DNA from 2 places in the Planococcus sp. APC 3906 genome. Region 2 is predicted to be linked to the other one. Evidence: riboswitches for the same ligand, from Rfam matches in the RefSeq annotation. Region 2 holds a riboswitch; the other holds the start of a gene.
The links. Region 2 has a riboswitch for thiamine pyrophosphate ahead of thiT (energy-coupled thiamine transporter ThiT). Riboswitches for the same ligand answer to the same signal wherever they lie in the genome.
Positions count from the first base shown of each region.

Region 1: another riboswitch for thiamine pyrophosphate. It lies ahead of QMA09_RS15120 (ABC transporter substrate-binding protein); the one in region 2 lies ahead of thiT (energy-coupled thiamine transporter ThiT).

Region 1 is NZ_JASDCW010000034.1:2,254-10,912, reverse strand. Features, by position in the region: gene QMA09_RS15150 (class I adenylate-forming enzyme family protein) at 1-630, opposite strand, end outside; gene QMA09_RS15145 (MerR family transcriptional regulator) at 627-1,010, opposite strand; gene QMA09_RS15140 (acyl-CoA dehydrogenase family protein) at 1,337-2,368, opposite strand; gene QMA09_RS15135 (ABC transporter ATP-binding protein) at 2,416-3,159, opposite strand; gene QMA09_RS15130 (ABC transporter permease) at 3,152-3,922, opposite strand; gene QMA09_RS15125 (thiamine-binding protein) at 3,919-4,212, opposite strand; gene QMA09_RS15120 (ABC transporter substrate-binding protein) at 4,212-5,225, opposite strand; TPP riboswitch at 5,347-5,456, opposite strand; gene QMA09_RS15115 (flavin reductase family protein) at 5,896-6,501, opposite strand; gene QMA09_RS15110 (hypothetical protein) at 6,583-6,933, opposite strand; gene QMA09_RS15105 (YhgE/Pip domain-containing protein) at 7,449-8,659, opposite strand, start outside.
Region 2 is NZ_JASDCW010000019.1:11,211-19,869, reverse strand. Features, by position in the region: gene QMA09_RS11630 (SGNH/GDSL hydrolase family protein) at 1-896, shown strand, start outside; gene QMA09_RS11625 (hypothetical protein) at 940-1,071, opposite strand; gene QMA09_RS11620 (M20 family metallopeptidase) at 1,127-2,209, opposite strand; TPP riboswitch at 2,357-2,456, shown strand; gene thiT (energy-coupled thiamine transporter ThiT) at 2,552-3,118, shown strand; gene map (type I methionyl aminopeptidase) at 3,201-3,950, shown strand; gene QMA09_RS11605 (tryptophan-rich sensory protein) at 4,043-4,762, opposite strand; gene QMA09_RS11600 (M3 family oligoendopeptidase) at 4,981-6,780, shown strand; gene QMA09_RS11595 (GNAT family N-acetyltransferase) at 6,782-7,330, shown strand; gene QMA09_RS11590 (DinB family protein) at 7,415-7,888, shown strand; gene QMA09_RS11585 (beta-class carbonic anhydrase) at 7,952-8,515, opposite strand.

The DNA.
Region 1 (8,659 bases), on a different contig from region 2:
CAGCGGCGCGGAATGGCTGAGCGGCATCATGTGCAACAGGCGGCTCTCCGGTTTCATTTCCATTTCGACGCAGATCATCCCTGCGACCGTCAAGATATTGCGGTGGCTGAACAGCACGCCCTTTGGCTTGCCGGTAGTCCCTGAGGTATAGAGAATTGTTGATGGTTCATCGTCTTGCGCATCGGATGAAATTTTTTCTTTCGATTGCGTGTTTGCCAGTTCGCTGAATGCTTCCCATCCTTCCGCCGCTTCACCCGTTTTGATCAACAAGACATTTTCCTTTTGCAGGTGTTTTACGGCGCCAAACAGCAGCTCATGTGCAAAGAGCGCTTTCGCATCAGAATGCTCCAGTATGTAGTCAATCTCTTTTTGCCCCAATTTCGCATTTACGGGAACGATGACCGCATTTAAACGCTGTACCGCAAAATAAGCGACAATGAATTCCGGAACGTTCGGCATGAACAAGACGACTTTGTCCCCGCGGCCAATTCCGCGATTCTTCAAAGAATACGCCAAATTGTTGGCAAGCCGTTCCATCTCTAGGAACGTCAAGCGCTGGCCCATCCCGACCACTGCCTCCCTGTCTGGATATTTCCGTGCATTCCGCTCGAGCAATTGTGAAAGATTCATTTTCCCATCCCCTTTAGTTTTGATAGCTTTGCTGAAAATTCGCCAAGCAGGAACTCCATTTCTTTTTTTGTCTTTTCGAGTTCCCCGATGCGTTCTTCCATTACTTGAATTTGCTTTTTCCCGTATTCGATCGTGCGTTCCAGCTGCTTTTTGCCTGACCGGTCCGCATCGAACAGCAGCACCATTTCCTTGATCTCATCCAATGTAAAGCCGTATTTCTTTCCTCTGTCGATGAGCTTCAGCTTCGCAATTTCGGCATTCGAAAACATCCGCTGATTGGCGGATGTCCGCTCCGGCTTCAGCATTCCCAGTTCTTCGTAATAACGGATTGTGCGCGTCGTCACCCCAAACTCCTCCGCAGCTTCCCGTATTGTTTTCATCTTCCGCCTCCTTGTCAGATTTTTTTGATAGTTCCAGTTTAGCATTGACGTTAACGTAAAGCGCAAGTGCTTTCTGCATGAATGAAAAATAAGGCACCGCTCTTTCCTTTGCATACAAAAAGCCAGCTTTCCGGTTGGGTTACGGAAAGCTGGCTTCAGTTGAATTTAAGATTTTCTTTCATAAAAGCATATATCATTCTCACAGAAAAGCTTTACCCATTCTAAAGTTCTCTGCTACTCAGTTGGGGCATTGGACGGAGTAGCTATAAAAGCAGGGATACTTGTTTTGCATTATCGAACGCTTCCGCATTACTTCTCTCCTCAGACTATGTTCCACTTGGCTTCAGAAATGTATGCTGGCCTGCCGTATGGAGATCCCGCCAAATGCGGTTGATGGCCGCTTTTTCCATGACCCCTTCCATGCCGAAAAGCCGAATCAGTAAATCAGCCGCTTGGATAACTAAACTGGCTGCCCGCTTGCTTGTATCCATGTATTCCTGCAACTCGGCTTCAGCCATGCCGTTCCCGGCTGCATGGATGGCCCATAAGCTGTCTCCTTTTTGATGGAAGTCCGCAATCGCTTCGGCCACTTTTCGTTCCTGCTGTTCTACTTGCGACCGAACGAAATGATAGCGGTCCGATTCTTCACCGGATCCATCTTCCCGATATTTGTCTGCCAGCAATTCCGCTTCTTCGAAAAAATGTTCGCCGATTCCCAGACACACTGCCGCGAAGGAAGCTACCGAAAAAGGCACGAACGGGAATGAATGCACAGCGCCGCGCAAGTCATTGGGCTGTTCCAGCAAACTGAAAGTCCTGTCTTCCGGAACAAACGTATCCTGGACGGTGATGGAATGGCTGCCCGTTCCTTTTAGGCCGAACGCTTGCCAATCCGGATTAATGGTCACTTGCTCCGGCATAAAAACAAAACTGCGCACACGTTGGTCCGTCTCCATTACCGCATTGGCGGTAAAAAAAGCGGCATAAGGGGCGCCGCTGCAATATTTCCATTCACCCGTAACCCGGTACCCTCCTGCCACTTTCTTAGCAATCCCATTCGGATGTCCGCTCCCTGCAAGCACAGCTTCCTTTGGGCTGAATAAGGGCTGCGCCCATTGGCTTTGGATATGCGGAACAAACATCCCTCCCCCTGAGCCGATGGCGACGAGCCAGCCGAAATTGCCGTCTATCCGGGAAGCTTGCTGAAAGACACGCAACGCTTCTGGCAGCGGCAGCATACGCCCGCCCAGCTCTTCCGACACAAATAATTTAAACAGTTTTTCTTCGTACATAAACTCCAGCAGCTCCTGTGAAACGGTCCCCGCCTCTTCGGTTTGCTGGGATTGGCTTCTGATCATGTGTATGTCCTCTTGTTTGAACACGGTCCATCCCTCCAACTGCTTCATCATTCAGTCGTTCCTTTCTTTAACACTTTATAAATGGCTTTCTTATAATGCAGGAACTCTTCTGTCATGGTGATGCCTTCTTCTCTCGGCCTTGGGAAGTCCACTTTGAATTGGGCTGCGACATTCGCCGGTTTTTCCGATAACACAAGGATGCGGTCAGCTAAAAAAAGCGCCTCTTCGATGTTATGCGTCACAAACAGAATCGAGCGTTTATTCTCTTGCCAAATGGAAAGCAGCCATTTTTGCATTTCCGACCGCGTAAATTCATCAAGCGCCGAAAATGGTTCATCGAGGCAGATGAGCGGCTGCGGGCTCAACAAGCTGCGAATAAATGCCGCCCGCTGTTTCATCCCGCCGGACAATTGATGCGGGTAAGCGCCCTCATATCCTTTGAGCCCCGCTTTGTCCAGCATCTGCATGGCTGCTTGCGGCTCTTTTTTCCCTGTCAGCTCAGCTCCGAGCAGGACATTTTCCAAAACAGTCCGCCACGGGAACAAAGAGGGACTCTGCGGCATATAGCTGATGGAGCCTTTTAGGCCGTTGATCTTCTTGCCATCCAGCAGGATATCGCCGCTGTCCGGTGTGTAAAGGCCGCCGATCAAATGGAACAAGGTGCTTTTCCCGCTGCCGGAAGGGCCAAGGACCGCCACGAATTCATCTTTTTTAATTTGAAAAGATACGTTTTTCAGCACTTCATTTCCATCAAAGGATTTTGTTACTTGATCGATCACCAGCTCAGCCATGTCCGCTTCCTCCTCCGCTTGCTTTCCAGCGAATAATCCGCTTTTCCAAAAATACGATACCGGCAAAAAAAATCAGGCTCAGCCCCATGATCAACAAGATGGCCACGAATACTTTAGCGGTTTGAAATGAAGACGAAGCGAGCGTCATGTAGACCCCGATGCCTTCTTGCGCACCCAACCACTCAGAAATCACTGCGCCCATGACGCTGTAGGTTGCCGCGATTTTCAAACCGGAAAAAATGGAAGGCAGGGCGTGCGGCCATTCCAGCTTCCAAAAAATCTGGCGCTTTGTGGCTCCTGCCATTTTCATATAATGCAGCAATTCCCCGCTCGTCTGCCTGAAGCCATCCAATGCGGCGATCGTAATCGGGAAAAAGCAGACGAGCACAATGATGACCAGTTTCGGCAGCAGGCCGAAACCGAACCAGATGATCAGCAAAGGGGCCAATACAATTATCGGGATGTTTTGCGATACGATCAGCAGCGGGTAAAAAGTTTCTTTCAGTTTGGGAACAAGATGAAGGCCCACCGCCACGCCCAAGCCGATCAATGTGCCGATCAACAGGCCAATGATGGACAGCCGGATCGTGGCAAACAAGTGGCTGCGGTAATCCGGCCAGCTTTGCCATGCTTCGATGCCAATCTGCGCAGGGGTTGGCAGGAGCCATTCCGGAATGGCAAAGACCCCGCTCAGCACTTGCCAGCTGACCAATAACAGGATGAGGACCGAAACGGGTCTCCAGCCTTTTCGCCACAAGCTCATGGCCGGTATTTCTCCGTCAATGCATCCATCGAAGCCCATTCTGGCTGATAAAGCACTTTGATCTGGGAGATGACATTGCGGCTGCCGTTCTCGATCATCGCTTCGTTCATTTTCTCGACAATCGCAAAAAGTTCCGTCAAGTCCCCTTCCATCGTCGTTTCCAACGGATTGACCTGGTATTTCACTCCGGATTGTTCAATTATGGCGATGGCTTTGTCGACGTACGGAATGACATCTTCTCCGCCTTTCGTTTTAGGTATGATTTGAATACTCAGCAATGCGTTTCCCATCAGTTATTCTCCTCCTTTGGCAAAAATTCGTTGGTGTAAGCCTGATCCACTTCAAGCTCCTTTTCGAGCAGGCCATTGTCCAGCATCCACGTTGCATAGTCCAGCCATACTTCCGGTTTTTGCTCGCCCCAGCGGGATGCATCATCCTGGTATTTCGGCGACAGCCATTGCTGGCTCGCCTTCACAAGTTCAGCATCCAAATCCGGAACCGCTTCAATCAGGATGTCCGCCGCTTGTTCCGGCTGCTCGATGGCAAATTGATAGCCTTGCGATGCGGCTTTTGTAAAAGCTGCCACGGTCTCCGGGTCGTTTTTAATCATTTCTTCATTCGATATGAGAACCGGTGTGTAATAATCCAGCTTTTTCGAGTAATCCGTCAAATACTGCATATTCAATTCTTCTCCCCGCAACTCGGCTTCTATGCCGGTCCAACCGTAGTAAATCCAGGCAAAATCAATGTCCCGCTGCACGGCTGTGAAAAAGTCGGTGTTGCCGATACTGAGGATTTCCACTTGTTCCACATCCGCCTTTTCCGGTTCCATGATGGAACTGAGCACCGCTTTTTCGACCGGCGCTCCCCAACCGCCATACGCTTTCCCTTCATAATCTTTCGGGGATTCGATGCCTTTTTCCGCAGGCGAGGCAAAGCCGGATGTATTATGCTGGATAACCGCCGCAATGGACACAATCGGAATGCCCTGGACTCTCGCTTCCGTCAGGCTTTCCTGCGCTCCGATGCCGAACTCTGCCTGATTCGAGGCCACCAGCTGATTCGCTCCGGCTTCCCCGGGCATGACGATGTCAACATCCAGCCCTTGTTCTTCAAAGTAGCCATTTTTCTGCGCCACATACAAACCGGTGTGATTGGTATTCGGTGTCCAATCCAAGACCATTGTCACTTTTTTCAATCCCTCTTGTTCTGGCGCTTCATTCTTGCCAGAACTGCTGTCTGTGCCGTTCGTGCACGCTGCCATCAACAACACAGATGCCAGTAAGACCGACCATTTCTTCATCCTGTTTTTCCCCCTTTGATTTATCTCATAAAATCAAGCTGAAACAAGGGACATATCAAATTTGGGGTACAAAAAAGCGCCCAAGGTTATAGAAACCTTAGGCGCATATTATGACAAATCATACCGATTCGAATATGTTCCCTCCGCTGGTATTAACCAGATCAGGTTCCAAGGGTCAATATCTCACGGATATTCTCTCAATCGGCAACACCGATCCCCCCACATGTTTTTATGAAATTATTGGTTTTCTTTTCTCGTCTATCTTGTCACACCTTCGTACATTCTTCAAGTACAAGACAAAATATTGCAAATGCGGATCACAAGGAACAAGTGAAACAAGTTCTGTTTCATGCTGTCCTTAAATCCAAGTATGCAACTGAACCAGCTGAACGGTGTCTCTCCGATTTCAGTTCAAGAGCGTAAATGGAAAAGCCGTTCGCCCCGGCGAACAGCTCCATTAAAAGAAAGAGCGCATTTCGCCGAGGCGAAATGCATCCATCTATTGGTTTATGGTGGCAGGTTCACTCGTTAACATGAACTAAATCCCAGTTAACATGACTTAGCCAGGCGTTAACATGAAGTGCGGGAGAGTCAACATGAACTAGCCAGCTATTAACATGAACTGGCTGGAGTTTAACCGGCACTAGCTGAGAAGCGTCTCTCTCCACACTCATTTCGGTCTCGCTATCTCAAAAATCTCCCCGATCGCCGCGTAGTTCGCGCCTGCCAAACGGCTGACAGCATCGAGGCCCCTCGGATCGATGCGTCCGTTTTCGTAAATCGCCTCGTCGACATGGAACTGGATAATTTCGCCGATGAACAAATCGCTGCCCGCCCCTTCGCCGCCGAACGGCACGGCCTGCACCAAGCGGCATTCCATGCGCACTTTCGATTCGGCGATGCCCGGCACCGATACCGCTGTACTCGGAACCGCTGTCAGTCCGGTCATCTCCACTTCACTTTCCGATGGCGGCAAGGATGCAGATGTCTCGTTAATCTTCGCGACATTGTCGCCGTCGACGATGTGCACGACGAATTCCCCGTTTTCGTAAATATTGCGCGCTGTATCTTTCATTCCACTCGCGGGGCGCTGTATCGCCAGCGACAGCATCGGCGGATTGGACGACACGATATTGAAATAGCTGAACGGTGCCCCGTTGACCACTCCCGCTTCCGACTGGGTCGTGACAAACGCAATCGGCCGCGGAATCACGGAACCGACCAATAATTTATAATTCTCGCGCTCGGTGTTGTCTTTTGGATCGATGGATAGCATGTTCTTCAGCTCCTGTTCGTTTTGGCGTGTTCCCTTAAAATAGCACAATTCACTTTACTAAAATGGTCACAAGCAGCCTTTTTATTCTCCCGGCAGTTCGCCAATCACTTTCTTCGTTTCTTGATCCACTAAGATGCTCGGATATGCCACAAGCTCCGTTTCAAACACCGGAGTCACCAGAAATATGGTTTGCCCACGGTATTTCTCATCTACATCGGTATAGCTGGCCATCTCATCCGATACTTCAATTTCTTCGATTTCTCCATTTAGCCAAGCGTTTTCCCATTCCTCATCCTTCGGCATATCTGTCCCTTGTATATATGTCCATACATTCTCCAGAATTTGCTGCTCTTCCTCGCTTTTCTTATTGTTATTACACCCTGACATAACAGCCAATAAGACGATCAGCACACACATGAGCGATTTCTTCATTTTTCCACCTCTTCGTTTGAATAAAGAAATTACGGTTTAAAATACTGTTTGTTTAGGGGAGAAATTCCTAGAATAAAACGATCGGTGTTAAAAGAAAAACGACCAAAGGCATTTCTTGCATATCGGATAGACCATCATTACTTAGTTCGCTGAACTTCCTGCCACACCTTTTTCTTTATTGTATTCTTCTTATTAAACGGTTTATAAAAGTAAACGTTTCAAGCGCTCTGAAAAGGCAACGCGGACACTAGTGTGGCCGCACTGCCAGTTCCACATGCAGGGCCACGCGGGCCTCCACCTGTTCCATTTTTGTCACCATCACATCTTCTAATCCGGAGAATTTCATGGGAATATTCAAGTGCACGCATCTCCTCTTTTTTTACTTATTATTCGACATTTCAAGTATAAAAGAAGTTGGAGATTGCGTGTCTTTTTTCGGGTCAAATTGTTTGAACACTCCTACATTTAGTATAGAACCAAAAAAAGAACCGCATATCGCTATGCGGTTCCAGCCGTCAGTTTTCTTCCGCCAGCCTGAATGCTTTGCGGCTGCGCAGAGAAAGCACGAGCCACAAGAGCACATTGAAAAGCAGGAAGAAAGCGCCGAGCACCGAGATGCTCATCAAAAAAGTATCCGTGCTGTAGGCCGAGGACATCGCTTCCCGGAAGCCGAGAATCGCGTAGCTCATCGGCACAAAATCGTGCACTTTCTGGAAAAATCCGTTTGTCAGCTCTACCGGGAACATGCCGCCGCTCGCGCCCAATTGAAGCACGAGCAGGATCATCGCCACAAAGCGTCCCGGATTGCCAAACGTCATGCCGAGGAACATGATCAAAAACATGTACGTCAGCGACGTGATGACCGAGACCGCGACAAATTCGCCGGTATGCTCCACTTGAAGGTGGAAGCCGAGTAGCATGATGGCATCAACGATCAATGCCGCTGAAGTCGCCTGCACAAAGCCGAGTGAGAATTTGCTGAGCCACCAGGCCGTGCCGGACGTCGGGCGCCCTGCTGGTGCATTGATTGGAAACACCAAATTGAACGACAGCGCACCGACAAAGAGGCCGAGCGATAAAATATACGGCGCCAGTGCATGGCCGTAGTTCGGCACTTCGCTGCGCTGGCTTTCGGTTGCGGTTGCCGGAGCAGCAATCATCTCGAAATTGGCCTCTTCTGCTTGTGCATCGTTTACGTCTTGGGCTCCGTCAGACAAGCTCCCCGCCAGTTCGGCCGAGCCTTCTTCCAATTGCCCCATGCCATCACCGATTTCAAGCGATCCATTCTCGAGCTGTCCTGCCCCATTGCGCAGTTCTGCTGCTCCGCCGGCCAGTTCACCCACGCCGCCGGAAAGTGCTGGAATCCCTTCGGCTAAACGTAAAGCCCCATCCGCCAATTGACCTGCGCCGGAATTCAGATCGGCCGAGTTTGCCGCGAGTTTGTTAGTTCCCTGCTGAAGCTCATCCGCGCCTTGTGCCGCTTGGGACACACCGGCTGCATAGGCCGCAGTGCCTTTCTCCAATTCCACGGACCCTTGCTGCAAAGCGCTTGCGCCTTCCACGAGCCCCTGTGAACCGGCAGCAAGTGATGACACGCCTTCATTCAATGAAGAACTGCCTTGAGCCAAACGGTCGATTGCTTCCGTAAGCTGCGGCAACCCTGCCGCCGCCTTTTCGGTGCCGGCCAATAGTTTGCCGCTGCCTTGCACCGCTTCATCCGCTCCCG
Region 2 (8,659 bases):
AGAGCTTGATGATGGTGCTGATATTCATGCTATTGGCGAGCGGTGCCGCAACTTCACACGCAGCGGTTCGTGTGCCTGCAAGCTATGTGGCAATCGGCGACTCCTTAGCAGCTGGCCAGACGCCGAATTCAGAAATTGATGCAGGCTATGCAGACATGATTGCACAGGAATTGGCGCGGCAGCAGCCCGTCGCTTTTTATACGAAAGATTTGGCGTTTCCCGGTTTTACGACGCAAGACGTTCTTGACCGGATAACTTCCGAAGAAGCACAAGATGTATTGAAGAATGCGAACATCATTACAGTGTCAGCGGGGGCAAATGATTTGCTGAGGCTGGTGTCAGCTGACCCTGCGGAAGGATCATTGTCGTTCGGGCAGATCCAAGTGGATTTTGCGTTGAATGGCGCACGAGCGAATTTGGAAAAAATCCTTGCAGAGCTGGAGCAGCGCGCTCCGGAAGCGGACGTCTATGTAATGGGCTATTATTTCGCCTATCCGCATGCCCGGGAGTCCCAGAAGGCAGGGACTGCTTTGCAGCTCGACCGGCTTAATGAAATCCTGGAAACGACCGCACAGAAAAATGGTGCGGAGTTTGTGCCTGTGGCTGATGGATTCGGTGATGACGCAGTTGGCCAGGTTCCAAACGCAGCGGATGTGCATCCGAATTTGAACGGCTACCAGACAATGGCGAACGCTTTTTTCGATGTCTACCAAAAAGGCTGGACAGTGGAAGACTGGGAAGTGCCTGACGCGGCTCCGGTTTCTTTTGAAGAAATCCAGGCTCAGCAGGATGAAGAGTCTTCTGGTGAAATGGAAGGAAGCTCAGCGGCCGTGAATCCGTCGCGGCAGAATGCTGCTGGACTATTGGCGCTGAAAGAAGCCATTCCTTATAGCTGAATAGAAAAAGAGCTGCAGCGAAATCGCTGCAGCTCTTTTACTTTTATCGTTTTGATTGGGGTGTTTTATATTGGCCGGCGTTGCTGGCTTTTTTTTTGTTCATAGCTTTGCGGATAATCGGGTAAGCGATTGGTGCGAATTTAATCGCAGTTTTCAATATACGTCCTAATGCCATTTAAATCTCTCCTGTCATCGGTAAGTTAGTTTAGTATTCCCAAAAGGGGCCTGGTTTAAACATAAGCAGGCGATAGGGCGAGTGCCAATAAGATATCTTTATACTGATGAACGCTTTCAATTTCTACATATTCCGCATTTCCATGCCAGTCATCGCCGGTCGGGCCGAACTCGATTGCCCCTTCGCCGCCATTGACCTCTGCATAATAGCGGGTGTCAGCTGCACCATGCTGCCCAAATAAGACAGGAGTGCCGCCGGTTGTGTCTAAAATCGCTTTTTCCAAAGACTGGATGGAGCGGTTTTCTTTTGTGGTCGTCAACGCCGGCGTAGAGCCGCTGGCTTTGTATTCCATGTCGACGTTGAGGCGCTCTGCCAATTCTTTCATCTGGCGGACGATTTCCTCTTTGTCCTGTCCCGGCATGAAACGGATATCGTAAGACATTTCACAGATTTCCGGCACAACGTTGTAGCGGTCGCCGGCTTTGATGATCGGCAGATTGACCGACGGCTGCTCGTAATATTCCGTCGACTCTTTGCGGAATGGCAAGTCAGCCATCCCTGCGTGGAATTTCATCGCGGATTCAATTGCGTTGATGCCTTCCCACGGGCGGCTGCCATGCGCCGGTTTGCCTTTGAATGTCAGATCCATGCGCAGGATCCCTTTTGACTGCAGGCCGATTTTCAATCCGGTAGGTTCGCCGCAAATGACAAAGTCTCCCGTATAGCCTTGTTCAACGAGCCATTTCGACGTGTTGCGGCCTCCGATTTCCTCATCGGTAACAATGTGGAGCTGCACGATCCTGTTTAATTTGGAGGCGTCCAAATCGACGAACGCCTGCATCATCGCTGCGACTCCCGCTTTCATATCCGCAGACCCGCGCCCGTAAATGCGCCCGGCTTCTTCAATAGGCACATATTGTTCCGGATGCCCTGGCACCACATCGACGTGGCCATTCCAAACAAGGGTTTCCGAGCCTTGGCCTTTGATGGCTGTCAACATCTTATAACCATTATTGTCGTGGACCTGCACGTCCTGGCCATTCTTCTCGAGCCATCCCGCACAATATTCAAGCGCTTCATTGGCGCCTTCTTTCGTAACGCTTTGAATTTTAATCAATTCTTTCAAAAGCTCAATCATCATATATACAGCAGCAAATGTTCTTGCTGCCTCCACCACCTTTCTTGAATTTCTCGCTATATACCTGTTACCCTGCTGGCGCTGCTTAAAACAGGTTTGCATTCAAGAAAGCGCTTGTGTACAATACAAGTGTAAGAAAATAATTGTATACACCACAAGGGGAGCTATTTGCTGAGAGTGAACGTTTTGTTCTTACCCTTTGAACCTGTAAGTTAACACTTGCGCAGGGATGTGGATGGAAACCTGCCCTTACGCGGCGCCAGGATCTATCCTGGCGCCGCTTTTATATGGTTTTAATTCGCGGCCCTTCTGGTGATGTGCACAACACATAAGGAGGAAGCTATGAGAAATTTACGAGTGATTTTAATGGTGGAAATCGCGATTTTTGGTGCGTTGGGCTTTGTGCTCGACTTTATCGCATTCAAAATGCCGCAAGGGGGATCGGTCAGCCTGGTGATGATTCCAATCGTCCTGATGGCTTTCCGCAGAGGCGTCCTTGCCGGTGTATTGACGGGCGTATTGGTCGGCCTGCTGCAAATAGTGACGGGAACGGTTTCCGTGACGCCGTTGTCGTTTGGCTACGTCGTGCTGCAGGTCATCCTGGATTATCTGGCGGCTTACGGTGTCGTCGGATTGGCAGGGATCATGCGCGGGAAATACTTGAATGCGAAGCGGCCGGCACAGATGGTGTCTGCGATTGTAGCGGGTGTCTTGATAGGCTCGCTGTTGCGCTATCTCATGCACGTGGTGACAGGCATCCTGTTCTTCGGCATGTTTGCGGAAGGCAATGTGCTGGTGTATTCGGCAGTCTATAACGCGACTTATATGATTCCGGTATTCCTGCTGGCTGCATTTGTCTGTTCGGCACTATTCGCAGCCGCTCCGAAACTGGTACACGCAAATCAATAAGAAAAGAGGGGACTATTGTTGTGATAGTCCTCTTTTCTTATGGTATAATTTTTCATAGACAATTTGAAAGAAGGGTTATTCAATGATTGCTACTACAGAACAAGATATAGAAATGCTGAAAAAAGCCGGCCGTATGGTAGCCGAAATCCGTGAGGCGATGAAGGCAGCAACAAAACCAGGCGTGACGACAAAAGAAATCGACGAATTGGGCGGACGCCTGTTCGATGAACTGGGCGGCGTGTCCGGTCCGAAATCGGAATATGATTTCCCGGGTTTCACATGCATCAGTGTCAATGAAGAAGTGGCCCATGGCATTCCAGGCAGCCGCGTGATCAAAGATGGCGATATGGTCAACATCGACGTATCAGGTTCTTATGAAGGATATTTTTCCGACACCGGCATCTCTTTTGTCGTCGGCGAAGGCCATGATGAAAAAGAGAAGCTTTGCGAAGCGGCTGCATCGGCATTCGATTTTGCGATGACAAAAGTCAAAGCGGGAGCGAAGCTGAACCAGATCGGCAAAGCGGTCGAGCGCGAGGCGAAGCAGCAGGGCTTGTTCGTCATCAAGAACTTGACGGGGCATGGCATCGGAAAATCGCTTCACGAAGCGCCTCAACACATCTTGAATTATTACGACGCTTGGGAAAAGACCATTCTCAAAGAAGGCATGGTCCTGGCAGTGGAACCGTTCATTTCTCAGAAGGCTGAGCACATCATTGAATCAGGCGATGGCTGGACTTTCATCACGCCTGACCAGTCGTTGGTGGCGCAGATCGAACACACAGTGCTTGTCACAAAAGGTGAGCCGATTTTACTCACTAAATTAGACTGAACGCCAAAACGCACCGGAATAGATTCCAGTGCGTTTTATTGTGCAAAAAACCCGTATGGAACGGAGTCCAAACGGGTTCATAGCTAGTCGGTTCAAGACCGTTTTTTGATCAATAGAATACCTGTGAAAATAACGCCGCTCAGAAACAGCGAAGCCGTCGTCACCAGGAGTTCATCCGTACCATGCTTTACAGCGATGCCGATGAAGGCCCAGATGAAAACCACAGCATATGGAATGTCGTAATGGTGAAAGCGGATATGGAGCGCAAGAGCGGTTCCCACTGTCAGCATGATGACCACCCATAACTGGTCGCTGAGGCCCCAGCCGCCCCAATTATAGAAAGTGAGCACGTAGCTGACATTGGCGATGGTAGCGACACTGATCCAGCCCATATTGACGGATATCGGCAGGCGCCCGGTCCATGACCGGTCTTCGTTGCTGTACTGCAGATAAAGCGCAATGAGTGAAATCAGGTAGCCGGCCATTGCGGCAAGCGTCCACGCGAAAAACTCGTAATGCCAGAGCAGCAGCCAAATGATATTGAAGGCGGCGCTTAAGGTGAAAAATAATGTGACTTTATATGAAGGCAGCTCGCCTTTTTTCCAACGTACCCAAAACCCGATGATCCAGGCAGCCAGCAAGATATAAATGACGGACCAAATAGAAAATACATAGCCAGCAGGCGTAAACAGGACGGGCAGCCGATTGGAAATATCGCCGGTGGTTTGTCCGTTCAGCGGCAGAATATTCGCCAAGGCATTAAGTGTGACGACAGCTAAGAATGCCAATGTCATCAGCAATATTCGAACCATAAGAGATCCCTCCTCTCATTTAAGTATAACTGCCTGCGTTTCGTACAACAAACGGAATTTCCAAAAAAATCAATAAAACAAGCGCTTTGTGAAATGTTCGGACACTTTTTCGCACAAATTTCCAGTGGGTTCTGCTGGAAGAGATCCTTTGCCAATCGAATAATAATGGTATACTAATAAGTGTTTTTAGAAAATTTAGTTTACCAGGGGGAAAAATAATGACGGTGAAATTTCCGGAAGTGTGGGATTTGGATGTACTTTTCCCGGGCGGCAGCGATTCAGCAGAATTGCGCTCACATATCAACGAAGCAGAAGTGGAATTAGAGCGATTTGAAACGACGGCACAGCAATTCGAAGTGCCTTCTTCAGCAGCAGAGGCAGGGCGGATTTCCGCCTTATTAGATGATGTGAAATCACTCATGCAGCAGCTTCGCCAATCGGGCGCTTTTATCGGCTGCTTGATGGCACAGAATACGGAAGACAAAAAAGCGGCCATCCTGCAGAGCGAGTCCGCTGCCTTGTCGGCGCGGTTCCAGTCTGCATTACAGAAAATCCAGAAAGACTTGACGAAAACGGAAGCCCGCGTCTGGACGCAGCTGCTGGAAACTGAAGAGCTTCATGAATTCAGCTTTGTCTTGAACGAGTGGCTGGAAGAAGCGAATATGCTGCTTTCCGAAAAAGAAGAGAATCTCATTACAGCATTGAGCATGGATGGCTACCACGGCTGGAGCCAATTATACGACATGCTTGTTGGCGATATTAAAATCAAGATGGCAGTCGATGGGGAAGAAAAAACCTTGTCCGTTGGCCAGGCCAATAATCTGAGTTCGCACCAAGATCCGGCTGTGCGCCAGGAATCGTACGACAAACTTGAACAGGCATGGACGGAAAAAGAAGACTTTTTTGCGAAAGCATTAAACTCGATTGCCGGTTTCCGCCTGGAAGTTTATAAAAAACGCGGCTGGGACAATGTCCTTCAAGAACCGCTCCATATGAACCGCATGAAGCAAGAAACGCTGGATGCAATGTGGGGAGCGATTGCCGCACATAAACAGCCATTCGTCGAGTATTTAAACCGCAAAGCCGAACTGCTTGGCAAAGATGGCCTTGACTGGTACGACGTCGATGCGCCGGTAACAGCAAGTACCCATCAATTCACCTACCAGGAAGGCGCAGATTTCATTCTGGAGCATTTCGGGAATTTCGGTCCTGAATTGCAAAAATTCGCTTTGAAAGCGTTTGAACAGGGGTGGATCGAAGCGGAAGACCGCCCGAACAAACGGCCAGGAGGATTTTGTACCGGGCTGCCCATGACTGAAGAGTCCCGTATCTTCATGACCTACAGCGGCTCGATGTCGAACGTGGCTACGCTTGCCCATGAACTGGGACACGCATTCCATACACACGCGCTGCGGCCAGTGCACCCTTTGAACCGTTCTTACGCAATGAACGTCGGAGAGACGGCTTCAACGTTCGCTGAGATGATTGTAGCGGACGCGGCTGTTAAAAATGCACAGTCAAAAGATGAAAAAATCGCTTTGCTGGAAGATAAAGTCCAACGCAGTGTCGCGTTTTTCATGAACATTCATTCGAGGTTCTTGTTTGAGACGCGCTTTTACGAAGAACGCAAAAAAGGCGTTGTTTCAGCGAGCCGCTTGAATAGCTTGATGGAAGAAGCGCAAAAAGAAGGATTTGCCGGCGGATTGAAATCGACCCATCCGCATTTCTGGGCATCGAAGCTGCATTTCTATATCACGTATGTGCCATTCTACAACTTCCCGTACACGTTCGGCTATTTGTTCTCGTTGAGCATCTACGCAAAAGCACTGGAAGAAGGAGCGGATTTCGAAGAGAAATACATGGCATTGCTCCGGGATACGGCGATTATGACCGCTGAAGACCTGGCATTGAAGCACCTTGGCGAAGATATTACGCAGCCGGCATTCTGGGAAAAAGGGATTGCCCTGTGCGTGAAAGACGCTGAGGAATTCAACGCTCTGACTTCATCTGTGGATTGATATGAAGCTGAGATTCGAGGGACGCATTTGTTATATCCGGACCTTGGCAGTTGAAGACGCGGATGAAATTGTCCAGTTGCTGCTGCGCAACCGCGAATACTGGGCAATTTATGAACCGCGCCATCCGGACAGCTATTTCACGGCCATGGTGCAGCGCGAGAAGATCCGGGAATCCATATACCAGTCACGTGAAAACCGGGAGTACAGTTTTGGCATTTTTGAAGTGGCCACCAATAAAATGATCGGCCATATCTCCATCTATGGCATTAAGCGGCTGCCGTTCCTGAGTGCACTTGTCGGGTATTCAATAGATGAATCAGCAACGGGCAAGGGCATCGCTACTGAAGCGGTCGGGCTTGTGCTGACATTCGGCTTTGAAGAACTGCGACTTCACCGCATCGAGGCGTATGTCTCGCCGCGCAATGCCGGATCGGTGCGGGTACTTGAAAAATCGCGTTTTCAGCGCGAAGGCCTGCTTAAAGAATTTTTGTATATCAATGGAGAATGGGAAGACCATTACCAATACGCTTTGCTTGAAAGGGAGTTTTGAAAGGGCAAGGCCGCCTATAAAAAGTGGCGGAACACACTTGCCCGCTGGTTCTGGGAATAGACAATACGAAAGGGAGGATTCGACATGGATCGAAACAAACTTTTTGCCTATCACCAATGGGCGACTGCTGAATGCCTGAAGCATGTTCAATCGTGCGGTGAAGATCTCTATGCACGGACAGGGGAGAATTCATTCGCTTCGATAGAAGAGACGACAAAACATGTAATCGGCGTCGAGAAGCTTTGGCTGCAGCGCATGATGGGGAATCCGAAACCGGCTTTTGAGAATTTTGATGTCTCGACAGTGGAAAAAGCCATCGAAGCTTTTAGCTTGCTGCACGCTGAAATGGACTTGTATTTTGCGTCGCTCAATGAAGAACAATGGCAAGAGACGCTGGACTTCCAGAATATGCGCGGCATCGATTTCAGCAATTCGCGGGAAGAAATGCTGTTCACGGTCATTAATCATGCATCGTACCATCGCGGACAAGTAACGTCGTTTCTCCGCCAATTCGGCTTTGGTGGGATCCCGCTTGATTATATCTATTTTAAAAAATAAAATGGCTGCACAAAACCGCTAAGGGAAGTTTCCTTAGCGGTTTTGTGAATTGAAAAAATAATTTTATTTTTTATTGCCGTCTACAATCAAGTCCAATTTGCCGGTGGTTGGATCGATCACCAAGCCGTGGACCGGGACCGTGTTGTCCATCAACGGATGATTCGTGACCATTTGGACGCTGTGGCGAACGCTTTCTGTTACATCGTCAAAGCCACGGAACCATTCTTCAAGGTCCACTCCAGAATACTTCATCATTTCAATGGTCTCTTCTTCAATGCCCCGCGCCTTCATTTTGCTTAGAATCGATTGTGGGTCGATAGCGGACATGCCACAATCGTAATGTCCGATAATATAGATTTCGTCTGCATTCAATTCATAAACTGCTACGAAAAGGCTGCGCATAATTCCGCCGAAAGGGTGGTTGATAACAGCTCCAGCACTTTTGACGATTTTCACATCGCCATTTTTTAAGTTCATGGCTTTCGGCAGCATTTCAAATAGCCGGGTATCCATACAAGTCAAAATGACGATTTTCTTATCAGGGAATTTTGTCGTGATGTATTGTTCATATTCTTTTTTCTCAACGAACTCTTGATTGTATTCCAAAATCTGTTCAAGCATCGACATGGTATATTCCTCCTTAAAGCTCTTTTCTCCAGTTTAGAACAAATTTCTGAAAAAAACGACTAAAACTATGCTGGAAAAGTAAAAAACATTTACGCCAATAAATTTTATTCGCCATTAGAAACAATAAGTTAAGGGGCTTTTTAA